DNA from 3 places in the Pseudoalteromonas sp. LC2018020214 genome. Region 1 is predicted to be linked to each of the others. Evidence: predicted binding sites of a transcription regulator. Region 1 holds the regulator's gene; each other region holds the start of a gene.
The links. The regulator sigma-54, encoded in region 1, starts transcription at its own class of promoters, with help from an activator protein. The targets are predictions, from matches to a motif close to GTTGGCACGNNNNTNGNNT.
Positions count from the first base shown of each region.

Region 2: a site for sigma-54 is predicted at 1,490-1,508, ahead of JG479_RS15255 (TorF family putative porin). Genes of this name have one in related genera too.
Region 3: a site for sigma-54 is predicted at 1,268-1,286, ahead of JG479_RS14610 (LiaF domain-containing protein). Genes of this name have one in related genera too.

Region 1 is NZ_CP066804.1:678,826-682,112, forward strand. Features, by position in the region: gene ptsN (PTS IIA-like nitrogen regulatory protein PtsN) at 1-335, opposite strand, end outside; gene hpf (ribosome hibernation promoting factor) at 340-627, opposite strand; gene JG479_RS02905 (RNA polymerase factor sigma-54) at 654-2,165, opposite strand; gene lptB (LPS export ABC transporter ATP-binding protein) at 2,235-2,960, opposite strand; gene lptA (lipopolysaccharide transport periplasmic protein LptA) at 2,957-3,287, opposite strand, start outside.
Region 2 is NZ_CP066804.1:3,406,517-3,409,803, reverse strand. Features, by position in the region: gene JG479_RS15260 (YIP1 family protein) at 1-511, opposite strand, end outside; gene JG479_RS15255 (TorF family putative porin) at 704-1,390, opposite strand; gene JG479_RS15250 (hypothetical protein) at 1,668-2,831, opposite strand; gene JG479_RS15245 (helix-turn-helix transcriptional regulator) at 2,987-3,187, opposite strand; gene JG479_RS15240 (hypothetical protein) at 3,196-3,287, opposite strand, start outside.
Region 3 is NZ_CP066804.1:3,278,603-3,281,889, forward strand. Features, by position in the region: gene JG479_RS14600 (YqaE/Pmp3 family membrane protein) at 209-367, opposite strand; gene JG479_RS14605 (BON domain-containing protein) at 440-1,006, opposite strand; gene JG479_RS14610 (LiaF domain-containing protein) at 1,335-2,003, shown strand; gene JG479_RS14615 (VOC family protein) at 2,042-2,458, opposite strand; gene suhB (inositol-1-monophosphatase) at 2,702-3,287, shown strand, end outside.

The DNA of each region.
Region 1 (3,287 bases):
TGCTGGTTATCGCCATCTGGTACGATGAGTGCGACAAAAATATCAACAGGGCGATTATCGATTGCATCAAAGTTTATTGGAGTTTCGCTAACGAGCACTAAAGCCAAAGGCTCTTCTGCACCGCTCATTCTTCCATGAGGAATAGCAATGCCACGCCCTATACCTGTACTACCTAATTTCTCTCTGCTCATTAAAGCATTAAGAATATCTTGTTGCGGTAAATACGGAAGTTTGTCGTGAGCAAGTTCGCTAATGAACTCTAAAATTCTTTTTTTGCTATTAAAAAGGACCGCAGCTTTGCTGCAGTCCTGGCATATAAGTGAACTTAATTTCATCATATTAGTGTCGAGCAAGCTTCTCTTTGTGTTTGATTACTTGGCGATCGAGCTTGTCGATCAACGAGTCAATAGCGGCATACATATCTTGATGTTCTGTAGAGGCAAATAGCTCAGCACCGCTTACGTGTATTGTGGCTTCTGCTTTTTGATTTAATTTTTCTACATCGAGAATGACATGAACATTATTTATATGATCAGAGTGTCTTTCAAGCTTCGCAAATTTAGTATTAATATAGTCTCTTAGTGAATCGGTTAATTCTACGTGACGACCAGTTAAGTTTAGTTGCATAAGCATTACCCTCTTAGTTTAGCGTCTTAAATCAGACTTTTACGCTGATTTGACGGTGGAATAGCAAGAGATTCGCGGTATTTTGCGATTGTACGTCTTGCTACTTTAATTCCTTGCTCAGCCAATATATCCGCTATTTTGCTATCACTCAATGGTTTTGCTGAGTTTTCTGCTGCGATTAATTTTCGGATAAGCGCACGTATTGCTGTAGATGAACATTCACCACCGTTTTCAGTACTTACATGGCTTGAGAAAAAGTATTTAAGCTCAAATATACCACGGGGTGTATGCATGTACTTTTGAGTAGTTACGCGTGAAATTGTCGATTCGTGCATTTCTACCATTTCAGCGACATCATTTAAAACCATTGGTTTCATGGCTTCAGGGCCATGTTCAAAAAAGCCTTGTTGTTGCTTAACAATACAATTAGTAACTTTCAATAGCGTGTCGTTTCTACTTTCTAAGCTTTTAATAAACCATTTAGCTTCTTGTAAATGTGAGCGAATAAACTGGCTGTCACCACTTGATTTTACAGTGCGAGACATTGCCGCGTATTGGCTATTAACACGAATTTTAGGCATGCTATCTGGGTTTAATTCGACAACCCAGCGGCCTTTAATTTTTTTAACTGACACATCAGGAATAACATACTCAGATTCTTCCCTTACAATAGTATCTGCAGGTTTTGGGTTGAGAGTATGTATTAGTGTCATTACTTCTTTAAGCTCTTCTTCTTTGAGCTTAGTTTTTTTCATTAATGTACGATAGTCGCGAGCTGCTAATAGATCAATATGCTCGGTTAAAATCATTTTCGTTTCATTAATGTAAGGTGTTTCTTTATCAAATTGATTAAGCTGAATACACAAACACTCTTGTAAACTACGTGCAGCAATACCAACAGGATCAAACAGTTGGATGCGTTTTAATACCGCTTCAATTTCATCAAGTTCAACTTCGTTATCATCTTCGTTATCATCTTCGTTTTCTTGATTAAAGCTTTCTAAAATCTCTTCGCAGCTTAGTGTTAAAATACCTGAATCATCGACGGCCTCTACAATCGCAATAGCGATGGCTTCATCGGTAGGGCTAAATGGCGTTAGTTGTAATTGCCACATTAAATACTCATGGAGCGTTTCAGTAGAGGCGCCTTGGTATATTGATTCGTCTTCAGGCATTGGACCTGATGAGGCTGCTGGGGCGGCACTCATGTACTCATCCCAACTAACATCCATAGCCATGTCGTCACTTAGCGTGTCTTTTGCAAGTGCTTCACCAGTATCTTGTTCGTATTCGCTCGGAGCATCATCAGCAGATGCGCTAACAGTTATGTCATCGGTATCAGCTTTTTGCTCGTTTTTACCAGCAGCGTCTTCAGAATAGTCTGCCTCTTCAACCTCTAATAGTGGATTACTGTCGAGAGCTTCTTGTATTTCTTGCTGGAGATCCAATGTACTGAGTTGCAACAAACGAATAGCTTGTTGCAACTGTGGAGTCATTGTAAGTTGCTGGCCCATGCGCAGCTGTAGTGATTGCCTCATGTATCTCTAACAATCCTTTTATGTTGTTATAATTAATACTAGCAGATGCTTAAAGACATGGCGTAAATGTTACAGCCTAAATTGCTCGCCTAAGTAAACATCGCGTACTGTTTTATCATTTAATACGTGTTCTGGAGTACCTGATGCAATCAGCTCCCCATGAGAAACAATGTAGGCTTTTTCACAAACATCAAGGGTCTCTCTTACGTTATGGTCGGTAATTAAGACACCAATCCCACGATTTTTAAGATGTTCTATTATTTTCTTTATATCTAATACCGAAATAGGGTCAACACCGGCAAACGGTTCATCCAGTAGTATAAATTTAGGATCTGCTGCCAGCGCTCGTGCTATTTCTACACGACGACGTTCTCCACCCGATAATGCCATACCTTGGCTATCACGAATGTGTTGTATGCTAAATTCATCTAATAAGTTATTGAGCGTGTCTTCTCTGGCTTGTTTATTTAGTTCTTTGCGCGTTTCTAAAATGGCCATTAAGTTTTGATAAACAGTCAGCTTTCTAAAAATCGATGACTCTTGTGGTAAGTAGCCTATGCCTAATCTAGCACGACTATGCATAGGTAAAAGAGTAATATCGTTATCATCAATAGATATTTTACCTTTGTCGCTAGGAACAAGCCCTACAATCATATAAAAAGTCGTTGTTTTACCAGCACCGTTAGGGCCAAGTAAGCCAACTATACTGCCAGCTTGTACTTCAAGGCCGACGTTTTTTACAACTTCACGACCTTTATAGCTTTTTGCCAATAGTTCTGCTTTTAATGTGCTCATGGTTGACCTTTATCGCCTTTTTTACTTTTTTTAGTTTCGATCGGTACTAAAATTGTGTGAACGCGGTCAGTTGAGTTTTCATCTTTTTCGGCACTGATTAGCTGCTGCTCTATATCGTAGGTAATGCTTTTAGCATTTATTTTTTGTCCCGCTTGCGATACTTGTGCATTACCAACAAGCGTTAAAAAACGCTTAGATACATCATAACGCACTTCGTCAGCACTGGCGCTCATAGTCGTGCCATCTGATTGCTTTTCTTCAAAGTGCGCAGGGCTACCTGTGGCAATTAATAATTGTTTATTATCACCAAGTTCATCACGTTTGTGT
Region 2 (3,287 bases), 970 kb from region 1:
TAATAGATGCGTAGCTAAATACGGCTTGTTGAGATATTTGATCTGTACTTGCACTTAGTACAAGAGCAATTGTGCCTAGGCTTGAAATAACAACTGGCATTATTGTCCAGGTAGCGAATCCATACCAAGCTCCGTAGCTATGTTCTGATTCAGGATCTTGTTTTGCCACAAGCATATAATAAAGTGCCATTAATGCATTCATGATAGCCAGCGCAATTACGCCGCCAAACAAACCAAACCATATTTGGCCTTCTGCATTTTGCTCTATACTTTGGCGAATCATTTTTTGCTCGCCAATCGTCGCATCAATAGTTGATGCTGCTACTTGCTCATTAATCAAAAACTGCATATCAACAGTGGAATAAAAAATATAAATACTCGCCATTGAAACTAAAGACATGACTATAAAAGCAAGCCATGACCAACCTTTGGCGTGTTCAACACCATTGAAAGCTTTACTAGGACTTATATAAATATCGAGTAGGGCGCTAAACGCGTTAGGTGATTTCATTATTATTCCTTTATACCTATTTTATGGCTAGGCAGTTATAAATGCCCAGTGACTAGGTAATAGAATAAAGGAAAATGTATGTATTGTTTTCATTCAATTGTAACGGTTTGTTAACAGATGTAAGGGGTCTTGTTCAAAAACAAGAAAAGGGCCAAAAGGCCCTTCGTGTCGCAGCAAGTAACACATTCTTTCTTATAAATTAAAGTCTACAGAATAAGCAACGTAAGCTTTAATATCTGAGTCATCCATATCTGTATCAGATAAACCAAAAGTGAACCCATCTTTCGAAATTGATACACCATAATCTAAGATATTATCATCGCCAATAAAGTCACCAGAGTAGTGGCCTAAGTGAAGTGCCATTTCAGTGCCGTTACTGCCAACAGCAAAACCGTAGTCAGCTGTCAGGTAAAGTGAATCACCAAAGTCTGTACCATCACCACTTGCAGCTGATGTTGCAAGTACTGAAGCACCAAATGTAAAGCCTTCAACACTGATGCTACCGTAAATTTCAGAGAAATCTGCGTCAGCTTCAGAAGCGGCATCTGGGTAAGCGTAATAAATATAGCCAACATCGTAGCTAACGCTTTCGTTAATGTCGCCACCAAAGCCTGCATATAAATCAAGCTCATAGGTCATTTCATCTGCCCACGATGCATTTGAAGCCCAAGTACCTGCATAAAAGCCCGATTCATTGGCGTAATCAATACCGCCTGAAATAGCTGCATCGCCCCCAGTTTGCTCTTGACCACGCCATAAGTAGTTTGATGTTGCCGCTGCGTTTGCTGTTACTTCAGCATGTACGGCTGTTGACGTTAAAGATGTTGCGCCCATTAATGCTATAGCACTTATAGCGATGGTTTTTTTTAGTTTTAGCATGTCCATTTCCCGTTATATGATTTTTTGCTCGCCAAGGTTTTTATTATGTATTCGGAACCTTTAGGCTGACGGCTTTTTATTGTTTAACTAACGGGATAATTGCACTGTATGTGCCAGCTTCATTATTTTTTATTAAAAATTATTTTTATACATTAAAAACATGGGCTTGTATTTTATAGATTGAGAAGAGATATGGCATGTAGGAAGATGTTGCGCACACTGCTGGTGCATAAATTAACCTAGCCGCACCATATAAGTACGGCTAAATTAGAAGTTTTTAGCCAAATATAGTGCGCATAAGGCTAATTGTTTCGTTTACACTACGACCTTTTTGAACTTCACTCACAATTGAATCGCGCTTACTGCGAATGTGCTCAGGAATATCGTCAGCAGCAAGTGCGCGGTCTACTAAAATTTCTGCAGACTCTTTACCTCTACGCTGAGTTTTACCTGTCGTAGTTGTAGTTCGTTTAGGCTTACTTAACAGTTTGATGTAGTTAGAGTTATCTGGTGTTTTAGCATCAGCATAGTGAAAGAAACATGGGATTAGTGCTTTAATAGCAACTAATTGTTCTTCTAACTCATTACTAGGTTTAGCCATTTTGTACCATGACATAGCTTGAATACCTTTTACAATATCTTGCCAGTAACGCTCAAAATCACTATTTTTAAGTTTAGAAACACCAAGGGCACCGCATAATGCATCTAACCGATTGTTTGTGATCGGAGTAAATATATCAGGGCGACGCATTGCAAGCAGTCGTGTTGCAGGCGCAAGTGTTGGTTTTTCATTATTGTCGGTGAATATTTTTGAATAAGCAGCAACAAATTGTTGATATTCGTATTGAGTAATGTCACCTTCAAGTGGAATATTTACTAGTGCATCGTCAAAGGCACCTGGTAAATCGCCAAGCATTTGATGAAAGCTCTTCGCACTTTTTGTTGATGCAAACCATTCAACGTCAAAGTTGTATGTGCTTGGATCAAGTGATGCCATGTGCTTACCGCTAAACGCAAGTAAGTCTTCAGGAATCATATCTTTGAGAGATTGTTTACGAATGCTCTTAATGTAGTCTACTAAGCGAAGCTGTTCATCAAGAGCAATAACGTCTTTGTGTTGTTCTACAAATACACTTACAACAGGCCACGGAGCAATACGTAAAGTTTTAACCTGTAAAAAGCTGATAGCTGAAATAAGCTGATCGTGTAGCTTCTTAAGTACTGGTAATTGCTGCGGCTCTAGTAAATCGTAGTTCATACGATCTCTGCTTGCACTTAGCAATTCGTAACACCAAGGTAAAAAATCATCAGGGTGGTTTTCTACTTTCACGGCCATAAGGTTAAGGCTTAATTCTGAAGATTGCTTCAGAATGTTCTGATAGATTTGATTTTCTTGTTCGCCTAGCGTCATTTTTGACGGTGAAATTAGCAGTTTTTTCATGCCTTGTAGAATCTCCGGTTTAGATATATATTTTTTTGCTGGTCTATTTTAGCGCAATTACGCTAATAACAACAGCGCTGTCCTCCATACGTTGTAATTGAAGTAGCTAAATCGGCGTTTTTGCTAATAGAATGAGACCAACGTTTTAACATGTATCAATCATTTTTATCTAGTACAAAGAGACTTTCAACTGAGGTATTAAAATGCTTTGCTATTTTTAGAGCAATTATTACCGAAGGGGTAAATCGTGCCGTTTCTACTGTACTAATAGTCTTACGTGAAACCGCAATTAGATCAGCCAAGTCTTGTTGAGAAAGGCCTGCTTCTTTGCGGTATTTTGCAATTTTATTTTGCACTTTTGCTCCTAATCTTTGCTTTGCCAAAGAATTGATACGCCGTATATTAAACTCATTACAGCAAGGTAAAATGTAGCCATCATGCTGTGAGATACTTCTA
Region 3 (3,287 bases), 1.1 Mb from region 1:
GAAAGCTTATTAGTAAACAATAAGTATAGTTTTAAAATAATATTGGGAGTGAGTTAAGGAAGTGAATTAATGGGTTGAAGAGCTTTAAAAATTGGATTTAACCTAAAAACTATCTAAAAACTCTTTAAAAACTAATATTGTGAGCCGATCGGTACTAAAGTATTTAGCTAAACCTCAGTAGTCGGCTTGCACAATATATAATCTGTCATTATTTTTTCGCAATAATGTAGATTGCATGTATTAACCCTGGGAAATAACCTAGCAGTGTTAATAGAATATTTAACCAAAAATGCATACCTAAGCCAACTTGCAAAAACACACCTAATGGCGGTAATAAAACCGAAAGTATTATACGAATAATATCCATGATCAAACTCCATTTAAATTAAACATTGAAAAGACTTAAAGCCCAGCATTACTGGGCCTTAATTATACTGTATTATTCAGCAACAATAGCTAGTTTATCAACTACATCGCGAACATCTTCAGCATTTTTAGCAATTTTAACTGCTAGTTGCTTTTCAGCTTCAGACTCTACAGAGCCATTCAGAGTTACCACACCGTTGTCGGTATCAACATCAATGTCTGTACCACCTACTTCTGAGTCAAACAGGAAGCGAGTTGTGATTACAGTGGTGATTTTAGCGTCCGTTAGGTCGTTATCATCATCGTCCATCATGTCGTTGCTTTTATCTTCGGTGTCCATGCTTTTAACAACAGTAAGGCTGTTATCAACATCAGTTACACCATCTAGGCTAAGTACAAGTTCTTCTGCTAGCTCTTTATCAAGTTCGCTATTAACTTTACCTGTAAGTACTACCTTGCCATTTTTTACATCAGTGTTAATGTCAAAGTTGTTTAGATTAGTGTTCATAAGTAGAACGGTTTCTGCCTTACCATCAATCCAAGCATCTTTACTTTCGTTTTCCCAGCTGTTTGCTTGGGCACCCATAGCCGTAGTACCAAGAACTAGAGCTGCGATAATAGATTTGTTAAATGTTTTCATAATCTTTCTCCTTTTGATTAAAGACACTTTAACTAATGCGAGCTTCAGGCCAACTTTATTTATACTTAAAATTCAATAACTTGAATTAATTAAGAGATAAAACCTTATCTATGTTTGTGTAACTATTTACAGGCTACTCGGTAAAACTTTCTCAAATAGTGAAAATAGCTAGATAATTGCTCTTTTGGTTAATCTATCGTTAATATAACAAAACAAAAAACACCGTTAAAAAATAACCAATTGATAATTAATGAAATTATATTTGGTACGCGGTTTGCAGCCTAACTACGAGAGCAGTATCAATAGTAAATATAAGAAGGAATAACTCATGTCTGTAAAAGTTGAAGACCGCCCAATAGAGCAAGTACGCGAACAAGTGATTGATCAATTAATTTATAATTACAGTCATGGTGTTATTTCTGTTGATGCATTTGAAAGACGTTTAGATAATGCGATGGATGCACCTAATAACGAAGCACTGCTAGCCTTAGTAGAAGACTTAACACTTAATACCGATCAGCAATATAAAGCAGAAAAACAATCGCAATTTACACCACATTATAGTGCACAGCAAAACAGTGATGATGATTTTACATTACGCAGTATTTTAGGATCTAACGAGCGAAGTGGTCAGTGGGTTGTGCCAAAAAATATATATTTGAGTAACTTTATGGGATCGGTGGTGCTTGATTTCACTGATGCTATTTTTGCGCATCAAAATGTAACTATTCACGTTAACTGTATTTTTGGTAGCGATGAAATTTACGTACCAGAGCATGTCAATGTAGTGTCTAAAATGTTTTGTATTTTAAGTAGCCTTGAAAATAAATCTGTGTCGCTTAACAAACGCCAAGGCCCTACAATTCATATTGAAGGAAAGGCAGTAATGGGCTCGGTTGAGGTGAAAATAAAGCGCACAATTAAAGAAAAATTTATAAGCTTTGCAAATGAGCTAAAAACCCAGTTTGGCACGGGTAATAATAACCGCTCACTATAATTGAGTAGCAGCACTTTAGCGTGCTGCTTAGTATTTTATTATAAATCGTTATTTCGCTCGCTTGGTATATCACTTAAATACTCTACAAACTCAACTTCAAACCCTGCAGGATCAATAAAGTAAACGTTTTTCCTAAATGGATTCTCGCTACCTTGCTTGCTTAGAGTAAAACCCGCTTTATTTAAGCGCATTACTACTGCGCTTAAGTTATTTGTTACATAAGCAAAGTGTGCAAAACCAATTTGATGGCCCGATAAGTTTCTGTTTTCACCTTCACCATGACTGCTTATCGCAATGTAATGCGTGTCATCTCCAAAGTGTACCCAGCGTCTTGGTTTTCCATGCCAATCGCCTCTGCCCTCACTTCTAATAGACCAATGCGGAAATACAGCGCGATAAAATGTAAGCATACTATCTATATCACTCACGACTAAGTTTACGTGCTCTAAATACATAATGTTATCCTATCAGTTAAGTTAGGAGTACGATAAAACCTCAAGTTAACTTTAGGTAAAGTGTTATTTAAAATTAATTTATTTAAATTCAGATAATTATTTTTTAAAAATATTTAAACTTTTCAATCTTGTATAAAAAACAAACACAAGTATTTAGGGTTTATTGTTTACTTTATGGCAAAAGTCGCTAAAATACGCCGGCTGAAATATATAAACGTTCTTTTACAACCCAAAGGTAATACCATGCATCCAATGTTAAACATTGCGGTTCGCGCTGCGCGCAACGCAGGCAAAATTTTACTTCGCGCAAGTGAAGATTTATCAAAAGTTGAAGTGCAACAAAAAGGCGCTAACGACTTAGTAACTAACATTGATAAAGAAGCCGAAGCCGTAATTCGTGACACTATTTTACAGTCTTACCCTACTCACTCAATTGTTGGTGAAGAACTAGGTGAGCATAAAGGCAAGGATGATGATTACCAATGGATTGTAGATCCTATCGATGGAACAACTAACTTCATCAAAGGTATCCCTCATTACGCGGTTTCTATCGCACTTAAAGTTAAAGGTCGTTTAGATCAAGCTGTTATTTATGATCCAATTCGTGGTGAGCTTTTCACTGCATCTCGCGGTCAAGGCACTCAGTTAAACAGTAAACGTCTACGCGTTAGCAAAACTACGGTTCTTGCAGGAACTGTACTTGCTACTGGTTTCCCTTTCAAAAACAAAAACCACATGGATGCATACACTGAAGCGTTTAAAGCATTATTTGTACACACTGCTGATATTCGCCGTGCAGGTTGTTCTGCTTTGGATATGGCATACGTTG